Ancylothrix sp. D3o: one gene and its partner. The protein of the gene in region 1 binds, or shares a complex with, the protein of each later gene. Links are inferred from orthologs where the notes say so. Each region holds a gene or a part of one and is shown on either strand. Other genes may lie near its edges. The genes, in order: dnaB and dnaG.

Region 1 (10,585 bases):
CGGGACGCGCATAGGCAATATTATTGCGAACCGTATCATTAAATAAAAAAGTATGTTGGCTAACAATTCCCATTGATTGGCGTAAAGTTTTGAGATCAAATTCTCGCAAATCACGGCCATCAATTAAAATAGAACCCCTAGTAGGGTCATAAAATCGGGGTAACAAATCTGCTAAAGTAGTTTTGCCGGAGCCGGTTCCTCCCACCAGAGCTAAAGTTGTTCCTCGCGGCAAATATAAATTAATATCACTGAGGACAATTTCTGCATGATCGGGATAAGAAAAGGAAATATCTTTAAAATGTATGGCTTCTTTTAAACCACTATAGGGAAGTCTGCCATTTACCATAAAATGCTTATTATCCCGCCGCAAAAAATCATTAACAACTTCAACGCTGGCGGAGGTATTAGCAAGGTGACTGCGGGCACTATTGAGTTGAGAAATTTGCGGTAATAACCGAAACAGAACTAATAAATAAGTTAACAAAACCGTTGAAATAGATTGCATTTGCTCGGCAAAAAAAGTCCGTCCTAAAAACACAATTAATAACAAAGCAATAATACTGCTGACTTCTGTTAAAGGCGAAATAGCAGCATAATTTGCTTCTGATTGAAAATCTGCCTTTTCCCGTTCGCGGATTAATTGTTTGATTTGTTCATATTCGCGTTCTTCATTACTCGTGGATTTCACCAACCGGATACCGCTGAGAGTTTCTAAGACGCGAACAGAATAAGCTTTAGAAGCTTCTGAAAGCAGTTTGCCAAAATATTTTGAGCGGCTAATTGCAAACTGATTAACTAAAGCCACAAAGGATAATAACAGGGAAGAAACCAGCGTCAACTCCCAAGAAATTGCCACCAATAAGCCAATAAAAACAAATACCGTAATTGCTGTGATAATCAGTTGAATAGTCGTACTAATTGCATTAGCAGTGCGTCCCACCTCTGCACCAAGCCGGTTAATTAAATCACCGACTTTCATTTTAGAATAAAAATCTAAATCTACATCTAAAAGCAATTTTAAACCAGCTTCGCGTAAATCTGCCGTTAAATTTCTTGTCAAAGAAACTGAGAGTAAGGTACTGCCATAACCGGCCAAATTTTTAAAACTAATCGCCAACACAATCGAAATAGCCATCACCGTGATCCGGTAGTCAGCGGGGACACCGACAAACGGCATTAACAAAAACTTGATAATCGGCGGAGCCTCTTTTAAATCTACCGTTTGATTTAGCAAACTTAAAATAACCGGCACAATTAAAGTCGTGCTCACCCCATTAAATAATGCTCCCGAAAAGCCAAGAGCAATCGTTAAAAAAATTTTCCCAGGATAGTATTGAGCGAATTTGAGAATTAGCTTATTAGTAAACATAGAGCCATCCCAATTGTGGACAAGGGGTCGGTGGTAAAGGAATCGATACAGACACAGAGCCGGTCAAAAAATTTGCCGATAAAACTGGCATGATAATCAAATAAGTTTTGTCAGTGATTATGGTTAGTTTAATTTAACCGCAGATTAACAAAGCTCAGTTATATTTTAGATAATTGACACCCCGATATATGCAAAATTTTATCTGCGTTAATCTGTGGGGCAGGCATCGCCGGTGCTAGACATTTGCGATTAAATTAAAAGCTTTCCTTCTCAGAAATTCTCTAATTTTTAAAACTTGGAAAACCCGAAAATTTTTTCTAATTATTAACACAATCCTAGCAAAAAACCACCCTTTATAGGGGCCGCTGCGGGGTGACGACCCCATACCCAAAAACCCAAATACTTTTAGCATTAACCCTCATGTAATATCCAAAAATCAACTATAACAGAACCGAACGCAGCACCCCAGATAAAATCTCCGCCATCGCATCAAGACTATAGCTCTCAATACAACGCGCTCTTGCCATCGCACCCCGCAGATTAGCCTGTTCTAAATCCTGAAAAATCGCCTCCAGCGTCGCAGCAATTTGGTCAGGCCGGCCGGCATCCACCAAAAAACCAGTCTCCCCTAAAATTGCCGGAATATCCCCCACACGAGTTGCCAAAACCGGCTTCGCCATTGCCATCCCCTCAGAGAGTTTAATCGGAAATTGCGCCACCGCCGTCAATTCATCGCGTTGGGGGACAACCACAACGTGCGCCGCCGCCACCACCGCAGGCATTTCTACCACCGGCACCGCAGGTAACTTTACGATCCAGCGACCCCAGCGAGAAATCAAAATTTCGTCGTAGTTATCATACGGATTTTCGCCGACAATTATCAATTTATAATCGGGATGATTAAGCCGGTCAAGAGCCATCAAAACATCCTCCAGTCCCTTATGAGGACGAGGAGCCCCCGGAAACATCAACACCCGCAACCCAGCCAAACCATAGCGAATTCGACTTGCCTCAGCATCAAAATGCTCTGGATTAAACAAACAAGTATCTTTCCCATTCGGCACATAAACACCCCCAAAACGCTGTTGCAAAAAACTCGTATCCACCGTCACCGCATCCGCTTGTTTTACCAGCTTTTCCATCCACCGCAAATAAACAGGATGAGACACATCCCGCAACGCCCCATCTTTTTTGAAAATATCTCTAGCCAATTGTTTCAAACTTGGCCGGTAACGCCCCTCATCCCCTCCACACCAACTTAACTCCCAATCATCAATATCTAAAATAATAGGCCGCTTCCCCAACATTTTCCCGCACAAACCTACCCCAAAACTCGTAGGTTTTGGCTTAACTGCATAAATAATATCTCCCTCTATTTTATTTAAAATTTCTGCCCCATACCTCAACACCTGCGGCAAGCCCGAAGCCTGCACAGCCTTAACTTCCAGCGTTGGCGGCGGTTCAGGATAAATTTTACCCCCAAACAAAAACCCCAGAATTTCTACATCAAAATTCAATTTTTGTAAAGCTTGACCCAAAACATAAGCCCGGTCTACTCCGCCTTTACACAAAGTAGGCGACAAAATCGAAATTTTTAGTCGTTTTCCTTTTTCATTTTTCATTTGTCATTTGTTTAAGTGAAACCGGCATTTTGTCTGCGATACATCTGCGGTTAAAAAAATTAATTCCCCTGTTGCCGGCTAACAACCTCTCGATAAATTGCTGCCATTTCTGCCGCCACATCTTCCATCGTTCGCACCGGGATGTGGTGAATATTCTCACCCAACCCCACCACCATTAAGCGATTCCGGGCCAAATCAGCCAAAGCATCAGCCCAAGCTTGCACATCCAAAGCAGGAACCAACAAACCATTTACCCCATGCCTTACCAACTCAGCAATTCCGCCAATATCGGAACCCAGCACCGGCACCCCCAGTTTAAACGCTTCGAGCACCACCAACGGGCCGGTTTCCAAACACTGCGAAGGCACCGCCAACACATCAAAATTCATCAATGCCGGTGTCACCTCAAGGCGAGATAACTTTTCCGCCACCCGGATGCGCGAGTCTGTCTGCGAAATAGCCAGCGCTCGGTCGCGGGCTAAACGGTCACTTTCTCCGTGTACCATCCCGTGTAAAGTCAGTTCGATGTTGACATCACCAGGCAACCGCCGTACAGCCTCCACCAAAACCTCAGCCCCCTTGGTTTCGTGCCACCGGCCCAAAAAACCCACCCGCAAAGGCTTTTCGATAGGCGATACCCGCTTCTCAATTTTTAACAATTCCCCACCAATATTAGAAGCCACACCCTGCCGGCATAACACTACTTTTTTCTCAGGAACGCCATTAATTAACAGCGCCTCATAAAGCCATTCACAAACCGCTATAATCCGATCTGCTAAAGCTGCCATTTCCAAAAGCTTGTGCCGGTGCGCTTTGACGCGGCCCGGAATGCCGATGGCCCTGCCAAGCTGGCGCAGCCGGACTTCGGGAGAGTTCAGCAGATAAGTTTCTAAGCTTGAAGATTGGGCAGGTAAATTACTTAACGCCCCAATTGCCCAATCGGGGACTCGTGGCGGCACTCCTACACAGCGTCCGCAGAGTGTTTCATCAATACGTCCATCACAAACCGTCTCTCCGTTTCGCATCATCGTACCGCGTAAACAAACGGCTTCTGACAGGTGGATAGTGACAATAGAGGGTAAACCCAGCCGGTGCGCCAGCCGCAAGTGTTGGACACCACAACCAAATCGCCAAGAGTGCTGGTGATAGATATCGGCTTTTTGCCGGTTTATCCAATCAGCGAAATACTCAAAATCTTTTGGCGGGATTTGTTCTTGATATTCTGCAATGCTTGCCGTTTCAGGGTTGCAGGGATAACGGTAAACGTCCGTACCGTTATAGGTGTAGTTGTCTGGTTCGGTTGTCTTGCGGGCGGCGGCGACGGTGCTAGAAATGCCCAAATCTCGCAAGTTTTTTACTAATTCCTCAATATAAACCTCAACGCCGCCAGAGGTATCAGGCAAATACCAACTGCTGCCATGAAGAATTTTCATTACATTTTTAGGTTTTTAGTCCACTATCGAAATACGTTTTTCTTGAATTTGCTCAAAAATCAAGTTAAGGTCTTGGCGCATCTCCGTAGTGAGTTGGTAGTCTCTGAGCAAGGCTGAGGTAATTTCCAGATGCTCTTGAGTGGTAATTCGCTCTTGGGTAAGAATGCGATGAGCCAGTGCATCGAGGTTAAGGTTGGATTTATTTGATAGGTTTCGTAACATAAGACAATAGGGGTCAAGTGTCATTGGTCAGGGCAGGCAGAGGGGCTCGTTGGCATTGGTCATTGGAAAAAAAACACATTCGTACAAAGGACAAATGACAATGGAAATTTACCGGCTGGCTGCACTTTCTAACAACTATATATTTTTACTCTACGACAGCCAGGAAAATATCGCGGCTGTGGTTGATCCGGCGGTTGCATCTTCTGTGCTTGAGCAGTTAAAAAGTTTGGGTGCAGAGTTGGTGGCGATTTTTAATACTCACCATCACAGTGATCACGTTGGCGGGAATGCGGAGTTAATGCAGCATTTTCCTCTGGTGCGGGTGTATGGTGGGGCGGAGGATCGAGGACGCATTCCGGGCCAGCAGGTGTTTTTGCAAGAAGGCGATTTTGTTGAGTTTGCGGGCCGCACGGCGAGAGTGTTTTTTGTGCCGGGACACACAAAGGCTCATATTGCTTATTATTTTCCGCCGCTGGCCGGTGAGGAGATGGGGGATTTATTTTGTGGGGATACGATATTTGCGGGGGGTTGTGGCCGGTTGTTTGAGGGTACACCGGCCCAAATGGTTGATTCTTTGAGTAGATTACGAGCTTTACCGGATAACACGCGGGTTTGGTGTGCCCACGAATACACGCTTAATAATTTGCGATTTGCGCTGACTGTGGATACTGCCAACCCGCAATTAAAAGAGCGTTTTGAGCAGGTTAAACAAGCGCGTAGCAGGGATGAAGCTACAATTCCTTCTGTTTTGGGGTTAGAAAAGCAAACGAATCCTTTTTTACGTTGGGATGAGCCTGGGTTGCAAAACGCTGTCAAAGCCTCCTCTGAAGTGCAAACCTTCAGCCGGTTACGGGGTCTCAAAGAGCAGTTTTAGCCTCAGAGGACAAGCGCAAAGAAACTGGCTTTATGAGAATATTGTCTGAGTTTCCAGCAGATATTTCCTCACAAACCCGGTTTCTAACTTGGTGGGTGTCCCCTGAAGTCCCGAACTCTGCCTACTTGCCGGCTCAAAGCCAAATCAGCTATGATATGATGTTTTGGTTTGTGTTTAAACGCCTCGAATCGACCGAGCGGCGCTGTTGACAACGGGAAAAAATCATGTCTAAACGGATTCAATTAGTTTTAACCCAAGATGTAAAAAAACTGGGTAGTAATGGCGACCTTGTGGAAGTTGCCCCTGGATATGCTCGCAATTATTTACTGCCCCAAAAAATGGCAGTCTTGACTACCCCTGGCATTCTTAAACAAGTTGAACGCCGGCGCGAAAAAGAACGTCAGCGGCTTTTGGAAGAAAAGCAACAGGCGGAAACTCGCAAAGCCGCTCTCGAAGCAGCCGGTCGTTTTACGATTAATAAGCAAGTGGGTGAAGGCGATGCAATTTTCGGCACTGTGACGACTCAAGAAGTGGCTGATTTGATTTTGGCTTCTACCACTCAAGAAGTAGACCGGCGCGGAATTACTCTGCCAGATATCCGTAAGTTGGGAACTTACAAAGCAGAGGTTAAATTGCACCAAGACGTTACCGCAGTGGTGGAAATTGTTGTGGCGGCTTTGTAAAAAATTTCCGATGTGGGTTTTGGATTTTGGATTGGATGCCAATCTGAAATCTAAAATCTACAGGATGGGATCTGCTGATGATAAAAGAAAATAGCTGCTAAAATTTTAAAATGGTTGAATCAGCTAACTTTCAAGGCAGTGGTAATCGTCTTCCTCCCCAAAATATTGAGGCAGAAGAGTCTATTTTGGGCGGAATTTTGCTTGACCCTGAAGCACTATCGCGGATTGCAGAAACTCTCCGCCCTGAGATGTTTTCGCTGATTGCTCATCAAACGATTTATAAGGCAACGATTGATCTGCACAGCAAGCACCGGCCTACGGATTTTTTAACGGTAACGGCTTGGTTGGCTGACCGCAATTTGCTGGAGAAGGTTGGGGGACAAAGTAAGTTATTGCAGTTGGTGGAGCGGACGGTATCGGCGGTTAATATTGACCAATATGCAGGGTTAGTTGTTGATAAGTTTTTAAGGCGTAAGTTGATTGGGGCTGGGAATGAGATTGTCCAGTTAGGATATGATACGGCGACGGAGTTGCCAACTTTATTAGATAAGGCTGAGCAAACAGTTTTTGATGTGACGCAGGTGCGTCCGAAGGGGGGGTTGGTTTCAATTTCGCAGACTTTGATTTCGACTTTTCAGGATATTGAAAATCGTAATCAAGGGGTGGCTTTGCCTGGTTTGCCTTGTAATTTTTATGATTTGGATGCGATTACCGGCGGGTTTCAGCGTTCTGATTTAATTATTGTGGCGGGCCGGCCGGCGATGGGAAAAACGGCTTTTGCTATCGGTATTGCTTATAGTATTGCGGCGATTCATAGGTTGCCGGTGGCGGTTTTTAGTTTGGAAATGTCGAAAGAGCAATTGGTGCAACGGATGCTTGCTTCGGAGGCAAGTATTGAAAGTAATCGTTTGCGAACCGGCAGAATTAGTCAAAATGAATGGGAACCCCTCAGCGATGCGATTGGAACGTTAACGGAGTTGCCAATTTTTATTGATGATACGGCGAATATTACCGTGACAGAAATGCGTTCTCAAGCCCGCCGGCTGCAAGCGGAAAATGGGGGAGTTTTAGGGTTGGTTTTAATTGATTATTTGCAATTAATGGAAGGTGCAAACCCGGATAACCGAGTGCAAGAGTTATCAAGAATTACGCGGTCTTTGAAGGGTTTAGCGAGAGAGTTAAATGTGCCGGTGATGACTTTATCGCAGTTGAGTCGGGGGGTAGAGGCTCGCACGAATAAACGCCCAATGTTATCAGATTTAAGAGAAAGTGGATGTTTAACCGGTGACACTTTGGTGACTTTAGCAGATAGCGGTGTTAATGTAGCAATTAGGGAATTAATAGGAAAAGTTGGTTTTGCTGTTTGGGCATTAAATGAATCTACTATGAAATTAGAAAGGGCAATTGTTAGCAATGCCTTTTCGACAGGAATTAAGCCGGTGTTTAATTTAAAAACTAGATTAGGGAGAAAAATTACAGCCACCGGCAATCACAAATTTCTCACAATTCATGGATGGAAAAGACTTGATGAATTAAAACCAGGGCAACATTTGTGTTTACCAACTCTTACCGATAGCGAGGTTTATTGGGATGAGGTAGTTTCAATAGAATACTGTGGGGAGGAGGAAGTGTACGATTTAACTGTTCCTGGTCTGCATAATTTTGTAGCAAATAATATAATTGTTCACAATAGTATTGAACAAGACGCGGATTTAGTAATTATGCTTTATCGAGATGAATATTATAACCCGGATACACCCGACCGAGGCATAGCAGAAATCAATATTGCCAAACACAGAAACGGCCCCACCGGCACCATTAAACTGTTATTTGACCCGCAATTTACCCGATTCCGAAACCTGGCAGTTCCAGGCCGGCATTAAATACCCAAAAAACCTAAAATTGGAGGTTGGGGATAGACCCAACCTAGCAAAAATTAACTGCCAATTTTCAGCAATTCGACATCAAATTTTAAAGTTGCATTAGGAGGAATAACACCACCGGCACCCCGCGAACCATATCCTAATTCAGCCGGAATAATTAACTCACGCTTTCCACCAACACGCATCGAGAGGACACCTTCATCCCAACCTTTAATTACTTGACCCACGCCAATTTTAAAAGAAAAAGGCTGGCCTCGGTCGCGGGAACTATCAAATTTTGTTCCATCTTCGAGAGTGCCGGTGTAGTGTACAACTACGGTTTGACCGGCTTTTGGTTCGGCGCCGGTTCCTTGTTCAATATCAACATATTTCAATCCTGAAGGCGTTGTTTCCACTTTTTTATTCTCCGAATTCTTTTCAGTAGTCGCGCTTGGCGACTGAGCAAGCAAAAATTGAGCAATGGGATCATCCTTACTCGGTGTTGTCACAACCACTGGCGTTTCGGTTGATTTAAGACTTGCAGCCACAGCCTCAGAACCGTTGCCGGTGAATTGGGCCACCACAAGTACCAGAAAACAAACCACCATCACGCTGAAGGTAATTATAATTTCTCGCAAAACCAATCCTCCCTTAATTGTGAAAAATCCCTAAAACTACAACCTTAAGTTTAATGCCAGATTATTGCGCCTGAACGCAAAATTTACCCACTCTCAACTTAACGCCAGAGTTTATTTTCCAAATCTCGTATCTGACGCTCTAAGCGATCAAGCCGGCCCCGCAACTCATCCATTTCTGACTGACGAGGGACTCCCATATCTTGCAAAACATTTTTGAGATGTCGCTGCACTTGTGTTTCCCAGCTTCCCTGCTCAGACTTAAGCTGCTGCATCAAATCATCAGCAAACTTTTTTGCTTGTTCTGGGTTGAGATTACCATCTTTTACCCACTCCTCGCTGACTTGGCGGATTTTTTCGGCCACCAGCGAAGTCGTTCCGATGCCAATCATAACAAGCTGCCTGAGCAAATCATTACTATCCATGCTCTGTCATCCCCTACATTTATTAAAAAAGCCGGCCAGTAGATTTCCAGCTTCCCACTCTATTTTGTCAAAATATCAAAAACTCCCCATTAGCAAATGCCGAACTGTCCTAAGTGTAATCAACCCATAAAACCCGGTACTATTACCTGTCCCCATTGCCGTACTGAGCTCAAAGCCTTTGGCCATCCGGGGATTCCGTTGTATCGTTCGGTTGCCGGTAAGTTTCTTTGTGAGAGTTGCACCTACCACCATGATGATACCTGCACCTTTCCCCAGCGTCCCTACGCTGAAACTTGCACTCTGTACGATGATATTTCCCAAGAAAAGAATAGACTGCAACAAAGGCCGGTTATTAAACCCTCTCAGCAGTTGCGGTTGTGGTTGGAGAGAAACAGCGGTTTGTTGAGTTTGTTAGGATTGCTGTTGATTAGTGTGGTGGTGGTTTTAGTGAGCCGGTGATTTTTATTAGGAGACCGAATTTACGGAGCCAGGTAATTTTTTCTGTTGGGATTCAATCAATGGATTTTAGTGTAATTGAATTCACTCAAAAGTCATCATATTTGTTAAACAAAAGGGCGCTCAGGCTTTGCCAAATGTCAGATTATCTGGCATAATTAAACAATGTTTAAATCTGGTAAAGAATGCAGAAAATCATTATGAAAAATCAAACAGTCAGCACAACAATAACTATACCGGCGGAACTTTTAGATGAGCTAGAAGCACTCAAACAAGCAGAAATTGAAGCCGCACAGATTGAAATGTCACAAGATTATGAGTATCAAGCGCAAGTGATACAGATGGAGGCTGAGTTTGCGGTAGCAAGTTGGGAAGCGTTGAAATTTGGGGAATCTGAATATGAAACGGGGAGAAGTCTATGATGCTCGAATAGAACCTATGGAGGGTTCATCAGCAAGAGTGATCAAGCATTATTATTGCTGATGAATCAAGCTTTATTAATTGCGTTGTTGGATTTGCCTGGTCACGTTTAATCCCATTTTGGGAAGATAAAGGTGATCCTATTTTCCTCGCTCCTAAATTGCTATAATAATACTCAGCCCAAAAATATGAATGAAAAATCTATGTCTACTTACAGCGCCGCATTGACTCAGGTTCTAAAACTTCCACCAGATGAGCAACTGCGACTCATCTCAGAATTATTAGTATATGTTCGTCACCGTTTTCAATCTAAACCCAAGCGGAGTATTTTAGAATTAGAAGGGTTGGGTGAGGAAATTTGGAATGGGATTGATGCTCAAGAATATGTGAATCAGGAGCGAAATTCATGGAATGGATAGCTCAGCTACAGGGAAAAATAGTGGGATTAGACACCGCGCCTTTGATTTACTTTATGGAGAAAAACCCCAAGTATATAGAAATGATGCGGTTTTTCTTTAGAGCCTTTGAACGCGGTGATTTTAGGATAGTGACATCAACAGTAACGCTTGTAGAGGTGCTAGTAC
Region 2 (10,568 bases), on another replicon or contig:
GTTTGTATATCCCGGCAATGAAGAAGAAGATGAAGAATAAAAGTTTGCCGGCATTCTAAAAGCTGCCGGTGGCGTTATTTTTACAAGCCCAAACACAACAACGTTAAAGCAAGCCGGAGAAAGATGGGGTTTTATGATCCCTTTGTCTCCGGTTTGTTTATAGCGGTTTTTACAGGATGAGGCTGAGAAACCGGTTTTTTGATATCTCACAGATTGGAGAAAAGCGATATATTTGCTGCGGGTAAAATCAACATGGCATCGCCAAACGAGTAAAAACGGTAATCTTTGGCAATTGCTTCTTGATATAAATTAAGCAAGCGTTCCCGGCCTATCAAGGCACTCACCAACATCAGTAAACTGGATTTCGGTAAGTGAAAATTGGTGATTAATCCTTCAACCACTCGCCATTGATAGCCAGGGTAAATAAATAGGTTTGTTTTGCCACAAAAAGGCTGTAACCGGCCTTCAAACGCCGCCGCAGCCCCTTCTAGGGAACGTACAACGGTGGTACCAACGGCAATAATTCTACCGCCGCGTTCCTTGGTTTGCTGGATTTTTTCGACGGTGGTGGCCGGCACTTGTACCCATTCTGAGTGCATTTTGTGTTCGGTCACGTTTTGGGTTTCCACAGGGCGAAAGGTTCCAACGCCTACGTTTAATGTCACAAAAGCGGTTTCGATGCCGGCAAAAGCAAGTTTTTGTAGCAATTCTTCAGTGAAGTGGAGGCCGGCGGTGGGGGCTGCTACTGAGCCGTCTTGTTCGGCGTAGACGGTTTGATATTGTGCCGGTGCGGCGCTGCTTTCTGTGATGTAGGGGGGGAGGGGAATGTGCCCATAGTCTTCTAAATATTGGATAAGAGACTGTTCTTTTGGTAAGTCAAATTGCAAAATCCGCCCGCCTGTGGCTTCGTCGGTGGCGACAACTGTGGCGCTTAAATTCGAGTGGGTGGGGTTTTCTTTGGAGTTAAAGAGGATTTTGACACCGATTTTAAGGCGTTTTCCTGGTTTGACTAAGGCTAACCAGTGGTTATGTTCGATTTCTTCGAGTAATAAAATTTCTACCGGCGCGCCGGTGGTTTTGTAGCCATACAGTCGGGCGGGAATAACGCGGGTGTTGTTCATTACCAGCAAGTCGCCTTTTTGCAGCAGTTGGGGTAATTCCCGAAAAATATGGTGGCTGTGTTGGTGAGGGGAATTAACAACGAGCAGGCGAGAACTGTCTCTGGGAACTGCTGGGTTTTGGGCAATGCTACCGCTCGGCAGTTCGTAGTTGTAGTTGTCTAGGGACTGATCGCTGTCGGTTATGGCTGGGTTTGGTTTGGTTTGAGGCTCGTCCAAGGTTTCTGGGGTAATTTCGTTCTTAGGGTGTGGTCGTTAAGGAAGTTGGTAATGTTTATTTCCTATGGTTGTTAAATTTAGCAGATGTTGAGGTTGTGAGGAATATTAATTTGTAATGTCATACCGGCTGCATGGTTTTTGCCTTCTACATCAAAAAGAGGCCGGTTTTTAAAGGGCTTGATTTTTTTTTGGGCTTTTTGGTCAATTTTTAGAGGGAAGGCATGGGGAATGAGTGGCTTAAAGATTATCTAAAAATATAGACTGAGACTAAGTATTTTATCCTGTTGTTGGCAAGTGAAAAAATAACTTGAGTGCTTTGGTATGGGCTGCAACTTTATCGGGTAATTTCTTTTGAGGTTCAGGGTTTGGTTAATAGGCGAATACCTGCTACTATCAGGTGAGTCTGTCTGATGGAATAGGAGACGGCTATGGAGTTATTGGGGTTAAGCTATGCTGGAATCAAGCGGAAATCTCTCTCTCCTCAAGGGCTGCGCTTTCTAGGCCGGCTGGTTAAATTTAAACAGAGATAGTTTCTATCTTAAGATAGATGTCAATATTTTTTGGCTCTCTATTAAAGAGAGTAAAGAAAAAAAAAAGGGAAATTGGGGAATATTACCCAATAAAGAAAGGGGTTTTTCCCGTATTCATTTGCGCCATAATCTTAGACAATAAAAATGTAGCCTTTGCAGAACTCTTTCCCGATGGAATACCTTTATTTCGTTGCTAATGCCAGTCTCACGCTGAGAATTGCAGAGTACCTGCACACCAGCCCTCATCTTCCGGTTAGTTTTATGAGCGTTATTCATCAAATAGATGGATGGGTCGTTCGTGTGAAAATGAGAAACCCCCTGAATTTGCAAAAAAGCGGGGATTTCCGAGCGTTTATGAATGAGTTAGGGATTCCCTACTCGCCAGGAATTCGGTTACAAATGGCTTTATGGAGTTTAGAGAATGGACAATCGCCGGTGGATGTGATGCGGCGTTATCAGGTGGCTGTGGTTTCTCACGGTCATCCAGATCGCGGCGAAATTGAAGAGTTTCGCAAGCAGTTTGTTAAAGGCTTAGGATATTGCCCAGAAACCCTTGCTTAGTTAGTTGGGTGGACAGAAGGCAGACTCGATATACTCAACAAGGGTTAGGTGAAAATTTTCATTCAAAACGGGTTCACCCGGATTGACCGACACATTAAGCGATGTCGCCTCTCGATGCCGGTGCTGTTTATAGGGCATTTGTTGGCAACTGACGAGGGCTACATCAAATCGACAGGCTACGTTAGCGAGAACTGGGTGATCGGCCAAAAAAAGCGCGGCGGCTTGGCCCAGTTTAGCTTGTTTTTGGGGGGTGATGGCAAAAATCCCCCCGGTGTCCCAAGAATGGCGACTGCGAGTTTTGACCTCTACAAAGATTAATTGCCCTGTGGGTTGAGAGTAAGCGATAATGTCCAGTTCTCCCCACCGGCACTTCCAGCGCTGTGCTAAGATTTCCCATCCTTGCTGCTGTAACCACTGTGCGACTAAGTTTTCTCCTAAAGTGCCGGTGTGGGTTGGAGTTTTTGGCATCGGCTGGTTTGATTATTTTTGAGGTTTGGCAAAGGATTTTAACATTGCGATGAGTGCAATTGCTTGTGGGGACACTTCCGAGATAGGATACTCCTGTAGCGATTGCTACTATTAACCTTTTCTCCAACAGTTAAACCCTTAATGCGATTTTCTTTAAACTTCAACAAAATGGGCGATAGAGTTTCTAAACGTATTCCTGCAATTGTATTATCGGTTGTGTTTTCGGTGGTGCTGTTCCTAACAGCAAGTTTGGTAATTGTCATGCCGGCTTTTGCCAATGATTATAACAAAGAAACTTTGGTGGGTGTGGATTTTTCGGGGCGAGATTTGACGGATTCTAGCTTTACAAAAGCTGTCCTCCGCAACAGTAATTTGAGTAATACTAAGTTGGCCGGTGTAAGTTTGTTTGGGGCGACTTTGGAACGGGTAAATTTAGAAGGGGCTGATCTACGAGGTGCCACTTTAGATACTGCTCGTTTTTTCAAGGCAAATCTTACCAATGCTGTGTTAGAAGGGGCGTTTGCTTTTAATGCTAAGTTTGATGGTTCTACTATTGATGGGGCTGATTTTACAGATGTTTTGTTGCGTCAAGATATGCAAAAAGCACTTTGTAAAATTGCCACAGGTACTAATCCTGTGACGGGACGCGAGACAAAAGAAACTTTGTATTGTGATTGAAGAAATCTAACAATTTTCAGAAACCCACACTCCAATATCCCCCCTAGTGCCTTAAAAAGGGGGGATATAAGCGAACAAAAATTATTTTTACAACCAAGGAACGCTGACTAAATCTTTAAAAGTTGTATAACGTTCTTTTTCTAATTCCTTGATTCGAGCTTTTTGGGTAAGCAGTTGTTGTTGATAAAATTGCCCTAATTCGAGATTCGTTAATAAGTCGATTTTGTGCAACTCTTGTAAGGCTTCGCGGATTTTATTTTCGCAAATTACGCGGTCAATTGATGCGGCGGCGGCGCGAATGACTAAAGGAGTGCGAACTGTATCAAGTTGGGTTTTTTCATCGAGATGAAACAGGTAAGATATTTGGGAAACTTCGCCGCTATTTTCTGCTAAATAACAATCTTGTAAAGCGGAAATAAGTTTAAGGGGTTCAGCCTGCAAATCATTTAATTCTGTGATAAATTGCCATAATTTCTTGTGGGGTTCAAGAGTAAATTCTAATTTTCTTTCTGCTAAAACTTCTATGACGGCACTGCGATATTCAGGATAATGAATGTAAGATTGTAATAGAAAAGCTTCGGCTTTTTTTAAGAGGTTGGTTTCTCCAGAAACCGGCATTTCAGGTTTAGATTTTTCTGGGGTAGAAACGTTGTGTCTTAGAGGAGGCCGGCTGCTGATTTTGAGCTTGTTTTCAATCAAAGGTGCAACAATGCAAGACTCATCAATTCTCAAAAGTTCTGCACACCGGCTTGTTATTTGATTTAGCAAATTTTCCCTAATTATGGGAGTGCGCCGCGAGTCCCGCAAAGAAAGAATTTCTGCACAATAATCGACATAATAAGTAAGCTGATTGTCATTGGTGATGTTGGATAATAACTTCACCATTTCTGTTGCTATTTGCTGATATTGATCCGGTTGTTTTAGGTCCTTGGTTTGTAAAAGTTGGTCAATTTGCCAGGTTAACCATAAAGAGGCACTTTCTAGCAAAATTTGATAATCTTCGGCTGAATAAGTTTTGAGATATTCATCAGCATCTTTGCCGTTAGGGAGGGTAAGAATCCTCAAATTGACATCACCGCGATAGGCAAGGGATGCAATTTCACCAATTGCTCTTTCGGCGGCATTTGTACCGGCTTTGTCGGCATCAAAATTGAGGATAATTTGCTTTGATTCTGTATAGCGTAAAAGTTGCCGCACTTGGGTTAAACTCAGGGCAGTTCCCAGGGAGGCGACGGCGTTGGTAATACCGGCAGCATGAAGGGCAATTGCATCAAAATATCCCTCAACAACGATGGCTTTATCTTGTTTGCTGATGGCGGTTTTGGCTTTGTCGAGGGCGAAGAGAGTTTTGCCTTTTTCAAACAATTCTGTTTCGGGAGAGTTGAGGTATTTTGGCATTTCATCGGTGAGAGTTCTGCCACCAAAACCGATGACTCTGCCTTGAGAATCGCAGATAGGAATCATTAAACGATCTCGGAAGCGATCATAATAGCCGGTTCCGGATTTTCTGTTAACAATTAAACCGGCAGCTTCGATGAGTTGAACGGGGAAATTTTTGGTTTCTAAAAGATAATGATAAAGCGTTTCCCAACCGGCGGGGGCGTAGCCAAGTTGGAATTGTTGGATAATTTCTGGGCTAAGTTTGCGTTCTGTTTGGAGATATTCTAAGGCAATATTTCCACCGGGTTGATAAAGGGCGTGTTGATAGAAATTGGTGGTGATGGCGAGAATTTCATAAAGTTGCTCTCGGAGGGTGATTTGGCGTTGAAGTTCTTGGCGTTTTTCGGGTTCGAGGGTACGGATAGGAATTTGATATCGTTTGGCTAAATCAAAGACGACTTCGTTAAAGGGACGTTTGCCAACTTCCATGAGAAAATTGATAGCCCCACCACCGGCACCGCAGCCAAAACAATAATACATTTGTTTGCTGGGGCTGACGGTAAAGCTGGGGGTTTTTTCGTCGTGAAAAGGGCATAAGCCGGTGTAATCTTTGCCACTTTTTCTGAGGGAAACTTGTTCAGAAACGATATCGTAAATATCGAGTCTTTGTTTAACTTCTTCGATGGTGTCGGGATGTAGACGGGGAATTTCCATAGTTTTTTAGAGGGTGGGACTCTGCCCACATACATAATGATAGCTAAAGTTATATTATCGGTTAGGATTTTAGGAAATTATATCTTTTGGTTTCGCCGGTGGGGTGAAAAATCAGCCTCTTAAATTGCATTTTTAGGTAGAAGCAGGGAACTAAGGAAAATAATCAAAAAACCTGAAGCCTAATCTTAAAAAATTGCGTTCCCTAGTGCAACTAGGGAACGAGAAAAAGACAAGGAAAAAACCAAGAGGTTAATATTTCTTTCGAGGTCGGAAATTGGCGACAGATTCTACTAAACCTATGGCGATAAAATTACTCAGCAAAGCAGAACGCCCATAACTCAGCAAAGGCAAGGGAACGCCGGTTACTGGGGCTAAACCAATGTTCATCCCAATATTAATAACTACCTGAAAGATAATCATGGAAAGTACGCCAATGGCGATTAAAGATCCAAAATTATCTTTGGCATTTTGGGCAATTAGAACCAGGCGTAAACAAAGTAACCAAAAGGCGATAAACACTACTAGACAACCAATAAAACCTAACTCTTCGCCTATCGCAGAAAAGATAAAATCTGTATGCTGTTCTGGAATAAAATTGAGTTGTGTTTGAGTGCCTTGAGTTAGACCTTTGCCCCAAATTTGACCGGCCCCGATGGCGATCCGAGATTGGATGAGGTGATAACCGCCACCAAGGGGGTCTTTATTAGGGTCTAAAAACAAAATAATTCGCTCTTTTTGATAATCTTTGAGTAAGCCCCAAAAAATATGTCCTAACCATCCAGAAGCTACATTAATTACCAGAGATGCTATCGAGCCAAACGCCTGCCAAGGGAGGGTACGCCAGCCAATAATTCCCATTGCAATTGACCAAACAACCCACCCCGGAAAATAAATGTTGAAAACAATGGCAGAAATAACCGGAGAAAGCATGAGAATGAGCCAACCAGGGTTAGCTCCCCCCCAATAAAGCATCCCCATTGTAATCGCTCCAAAAACAAGGGAAGTTCCTAAATTTGGCTCGGAAAAAACCAGCGCCCAAGGTACAGCAGTAACGGCTAAAATTTTGAGCATATTTGGAATCGTTGTTGCACCGCGATTGTGGAGAAGTGCAGCTAGGGTAATAATGACGCCAACTTTTGCAAATTCCGAGGGCTGAACGTGGAAGCCAAAAACGTTAATCCACCGCTGTGCTCCGAGGGCTTGGGTACCAATAAATCGCACCGAAATTAGGGCGATATTAATAAAGCCATAGATAAACCATTTCCACTGAATTAAAGCCTCATAATGGTTGCGAGCAATTAACATCGCAATGGTTAAACCGATGCCGCCTGTAATCCAGTGTTGCCACCAGTCGGTGTGACCTAAGTGTAATTCTACACTGCGAATCATCACGCCACCGAGCGCCGTTAGCCCGACTACGAGGCTTAATAAGATCCAGTCGATGTGTTGCCAAGGAGCGAGCGCCGGTTGGCGACCTATTCTCAGCAGTACGTTTTGCCACATATTTGAGGGTAAATAGAGATTAGTCGATACAGGTATCTTACTATCTCCTCTCTAATATCCCAAGTATCGGGCAGAGGTTGATGATAATGCCGGTGGGGGGTGAAAATTTTTCTCTGGTTTTCTTGAGGGAGCGGCGGAGGCGGTATTGAGGGGGAGATTGCGCTTCAAAACGTTAACTCCGGATTCGCCAAAAACGTCCCCAAACCGGCCTTTGGTATGTTTTGAAACCAAAACCTCGTCTTGATGGGGGTTTAGTTTTCTTATTTGCTGGGCTTTTTTAAAGCAAAGTCAGATTGCTTGGAGCTAGAACAAAGTTAGGTTGCTTTGATAAATCAAGAGTAAATAGTCTTTTTTTTAAGCTTATTTACCCTTAATTAAAAATATCACCAACCTCTCAATTTCTTACTTAAGCTAAAGTATCTGAGAGGTAAGCGGGAGCCAAAGCGACGGATTCAGGGCGATTTCTTGTTACTCCTAAATTGGGGTTAATATTGAGAACACCAGACTGGTTTTGAATGTTATCAAAACGGAAGATGGCATTATTAGATTTCTCGGCAACGTAAAGGTTATTACCGTCAAAAGTAATATCAACCGGATTGCCTAAAAATGTATTAGAGCCGACAATTTGAGCCCGCACCGCTGTGTTTCCATTGGCAGCACCGGCATTGTTAATTACAAACAATTGACCATCGGTTGCACTTTGAGCACTGCCCACATCAGAAATCAGCAATGTATCAGAAGATTCGACATAAATAATTCCGTGCAAATTCACAGAAATTTTATTTACTCCACTGGGGTCAAATGGAGTAATAATCCGCGTCGGGCCGTTTGCGCCCAAAGTGGCAAGATAACTATCATAAACCAGAACTGTTCCATCAGTTGCGGCTACAAATAGCTGATCTTTTGATGGCGAATAATCTACATCCCAAGGTCGGCGACCGGCCAGATTTGTTGTTTTAAACAATGGCGCAACATCGCCTTGAGCTTGAGTATTAAACACAATAATGGCTGGGGTTGTAGCATTATTTTCTGCGACAAAAACAACACCGGCACCATCAGCAACTTCTAAACCTTTGGGGCTAACCAGGCCGGTGTTTGCACCGGCAATAATTCGGTCGCGTGAGGCATTAAATCCACCGTTATTACGGCTTTCTGCCAAACGGTTAACAATTAAAATCCCACCATTGGTATCGTTGCCATTATCAAAAGTAATAAAAGCATCACCTGTGAGATCGTAGGTAATATTTTCCAAACTGGCAACTGCATTAGAAGTATTAAATGCTGTTTGCTGTTGCAAATTTGTAGACAGACGCGCCACAAAATCTGTTGCTCCTGTTGCGGGCGGGTTACTGGTGGTGGCAATGGAACTAATAGGAATTGTTGCCGATTCAACATCAGTAACATCAGGATACATTAACGCTTGCATCCGTTCAGCAGCCAAAGCTTCTGGTTTAGTTTCGGCCACGCTTAAATCCGGGGCTATATTTCCGCTGGGCCCATTAAAAATGTTGCGGAAAATTAATAACTGGTCTTTAGCTTTTTCTGCAACTAAAGCATCGGTGCCATTTAAAATTAAATCCACCGGATTTCCCATTTGAGTAGCCGGCCCTTCAATAGTGCGGGATGGTACCACCGCCCCATTAGCACTGCTAACATTATCGAGAACGTAAATACGTCCGTCTGTGTTGAAAGTGGCGCTTTGTGCAGCAGTAGCGGCTCCCACATCTGTTACAACTAATTGATTCCGCGTTGGTTCATAAACAATGCCATGCAAATTAGTAGAAATTTTTGCGCCGAGACTGTTAACAATAGTTAGACTACGGGAAATAGTGGCGGTGCCAAAATTATTGATATTTCCAAAGTAGTTATCAAACACAGAAACAGTGCCATCTACTAATGCTGCATACAAGCGGTCGTTGGCTTCATCATAGGCAACATCCCAAGGTTTTGCCGGCAAGTTTGTAACAGCCACCGGCGGAATATTGCCACCCGCAGATGTCCCAAAAACTTTTAAGTCGCCGGCACCATTATCGGCAACAATAATAAAGCCTCTTGTTTGGGCAATGGCGAAGCCTTTGGGGGCATTTAATCCTGTTAGCGGGCCGGCAATTTCTCGGTCTCTGTTCGGCGCAAAGGCTTCTCCATCAAGTCGGTTGCCAATTTTTGAAATAATCCGAATGCTGCCGGCACCTACGATTACATCACCGGCTTGATAAAGATTGCCAACATTATCAAATTCTACGCCTTCATTGTTGCCGGCAAAAAAGCGTTTTTGGCCTCCGAAAGTTCCGGTGAGTTTATCAATTTCTCCGACGTTTGTGGGGCCGTTATTTGAGACATAAATATTTACACTGCTTGGTTTACCCATGCGGTTTTCTGCCATGCCGAAATTAACATAGTGTTCAAAACCGCTCTTGAAAATTCCGCCTCGAACTGCTGCTGCTACATCGGGGTTGGCGCTCAGATAATAGCTGTTATCGAAATCTGCGCTGGGGTTACGGCCTTCAAATTGCCCATTTTCAATAAAGTGCTGAATGCCGGTGAGAGAATCTATGCCAACTGCATTTTTAACGTCTGTATTTTGAGTTAAATAGTAATTGGTATCAAAGAAACTAATGGGATTTCGCCCCTCGAATTGACCTCTTTCTATGAAGTGAGCTAGGCCGTTTACAAATACACCGTTTCTTACGGCAATTGCCACATCTGCGTTAGTTGCTAGATAAAAGCTTTCGTCAAAAAATCCGCTCGGTTTTCGCGCTTCTAACTGTCCGTTAAGTATATAGTGATCAAAGCCGCTAAGAAAATTTCCGCTTCTCACGGCAGCCGCTACATCGGGGTTAGCAGCCAAGTAATAAGTTTCATTAAACAACGAAGCAATGCCTAACATTTTGGGGGGTACCTTTCAACAAAGTTTTTATTTTTTTTTCCAAACAAAACCTAGCCAGCCCTGTGCAAATTCGCAGAGATGACGATCTTTTTAAGAAAAAGTTCCACTGCTCAAAATTACAAAGTCAATCTTTACAATTTGGCCTTTTTCCACCGCACGCGACACTATTTTTCCAATAAATTGCGATTCGGTATGAGCCGGTAAAGAAAGGGAATTTTTCGCTAAATGGTAGATTTATATACTGTTTTAAGCGGGCTAGGGCTGGAAATGTAATCTTTCTTAAGGTAGATTTAAAATAACGTAATAAATGCTTAAATGATAAGATCACGATGTCTTTAAAAACATCTAAAATCTAAAATTCTAAATTCCAAAGGTTACAAATTCCCCCAATTATCCAAAAAATTAGCCCCCACTTTTATTAAGTAGATTAAGTTATAAGTAGTTCCTAGCAGATTCGATTTACGCAGGGTCTTTTTCTGGATTTCTCCTCTATGCCAGCCCCAAAGATAG

Evidence for each region.
Region 2: the proteins of dnaB (region 1) and dnaG are in contact, whole or in part, in a crystal structure (PDB 2R6A), measured with the Geobacillus stearothermophilus proteins. The link is inferred for Ancylothrix sp. D3o from one-to-one orthologs. Residues at the interface, in WP_033016901.1 of Geobacillus stearothermophilus: Ser13, Glu15, Ala16, Gln18, Glu91, Leu92, Asp94, Ala95, Val96, Pro97, Thr98, Ala99, Ala100, Asn101, Tyr104, Tyr105, Ile108; in WP_049624496.1 of Geobacillus stearothermophilus: Lys456, Leu457, Leu458, Pro459, Ala460, Asn463, Ala464, Leu467, Leu535, Leu536, Ile537, Ala538, Gln544, Glu545, Asp548, Tyr549, His552.

Annotation. Positions count from the first base shown.
Region 1 is NZ_JAMXEX010000001.1:8,516-19,100, reverse strand. Bases 5,710-8,699 are described here. They hold dnaB (replicative DNA helicase), read left to right. Parts: upstream 5,710-6,313; coding sequence 6,314-8,086; downstream 8,087-8,699. Other genes in these bases: NG798_RS00080 (FKBP-type peptidyl-prolyl cis-trans isomerase), read right to left, coding at 8,140-8,699; rplI (50S ribosomal protein L9), read left to right, coding at 5,745-6,203. Also shown: NG798_RS00115 (ABC transporter ATP-binding protein), read right to left, coding at 1-1,369; NG798_RS00110 (glycosyltransferase family 4 protein), read right to left, coding at 1,810-2,991; NG798_RS00105 (glycosyltransferase), read right to left, coding at 3,051-4,424; NG798_RS00100 (hypothetical protein), read right to left, coding at 4,440-4,646; gloB (hydroxyacylglutathione hydrolase), read left to right, coding at 4,747-5,520; more of NG798_RS00080, read right to left, coding at 8,700-8,703; NG798_RS00075 (phasin family protein), read right to left, coding at 8,802-9,125; NG798_RS00070 (zinc ribbon domain-containing protein), read left to right, coding at 9,222-9,584; NG798_RS00065 (hypothetical protein), read left to right, coding at 9,782-10,003; NG798_RS00060 (hypothetical protein), read left to right, coding at 10,190-10,420; NG798_RS00055 (PIN domain-containing protein), read left to right, coding at 10,408-10,585. UniProt on the Escherichia coli protein: The main replicative DNA helicase, it participates in initiation and elongation during chromosome replication. Travels ahead of the DNA replisome, separating dsDNA into templates for DNA synthesis.
Region 2 is NZ_JAMXEX010000008.1:170,570-181,137, forward strand. Bases 3,166-6,138 are described here. They hold dnaG (DNA primase), read right to left. Parts: upstream 5,669-6,138; coding sequence 3,662-5,668; downstream 3,166-3,661. Other genes in these bases: NG798_RS15610 (pentapeptide repeat-containing protein), read left to right, coding at 3,166-3,574; rodA (rod shape-determining protein RodA), read right to left, coding at 5,918-6,138. Also shown: rpmF (50S ribosomal protein L32), read left to right, coding at 1-40; tRNA preQ1(34) S-adenosylmethionine ribosyltransferase-isomerase QueA, read right to left, coding at 207-1,337; NG798_RS15600 (hypothetical protein), read left to right, coding at 2,039-2,428; NG798_RS15605 (YraN family protein), read right to left, coding at 2,429-2,896; more of NG798_RS15610, read left to right, coding at 3,038-3,165; more of rodA, read right to left, coding at 6,139-7,171; NG798_RS15625 (hypothetical protein), read right to left, coding at 7,578-10,058. UniProt on the Escherichia coli protein: RNA polymerase that catalyzes the synthesis of short RNA molecules used as primers for DNA polymerase during DNA replication.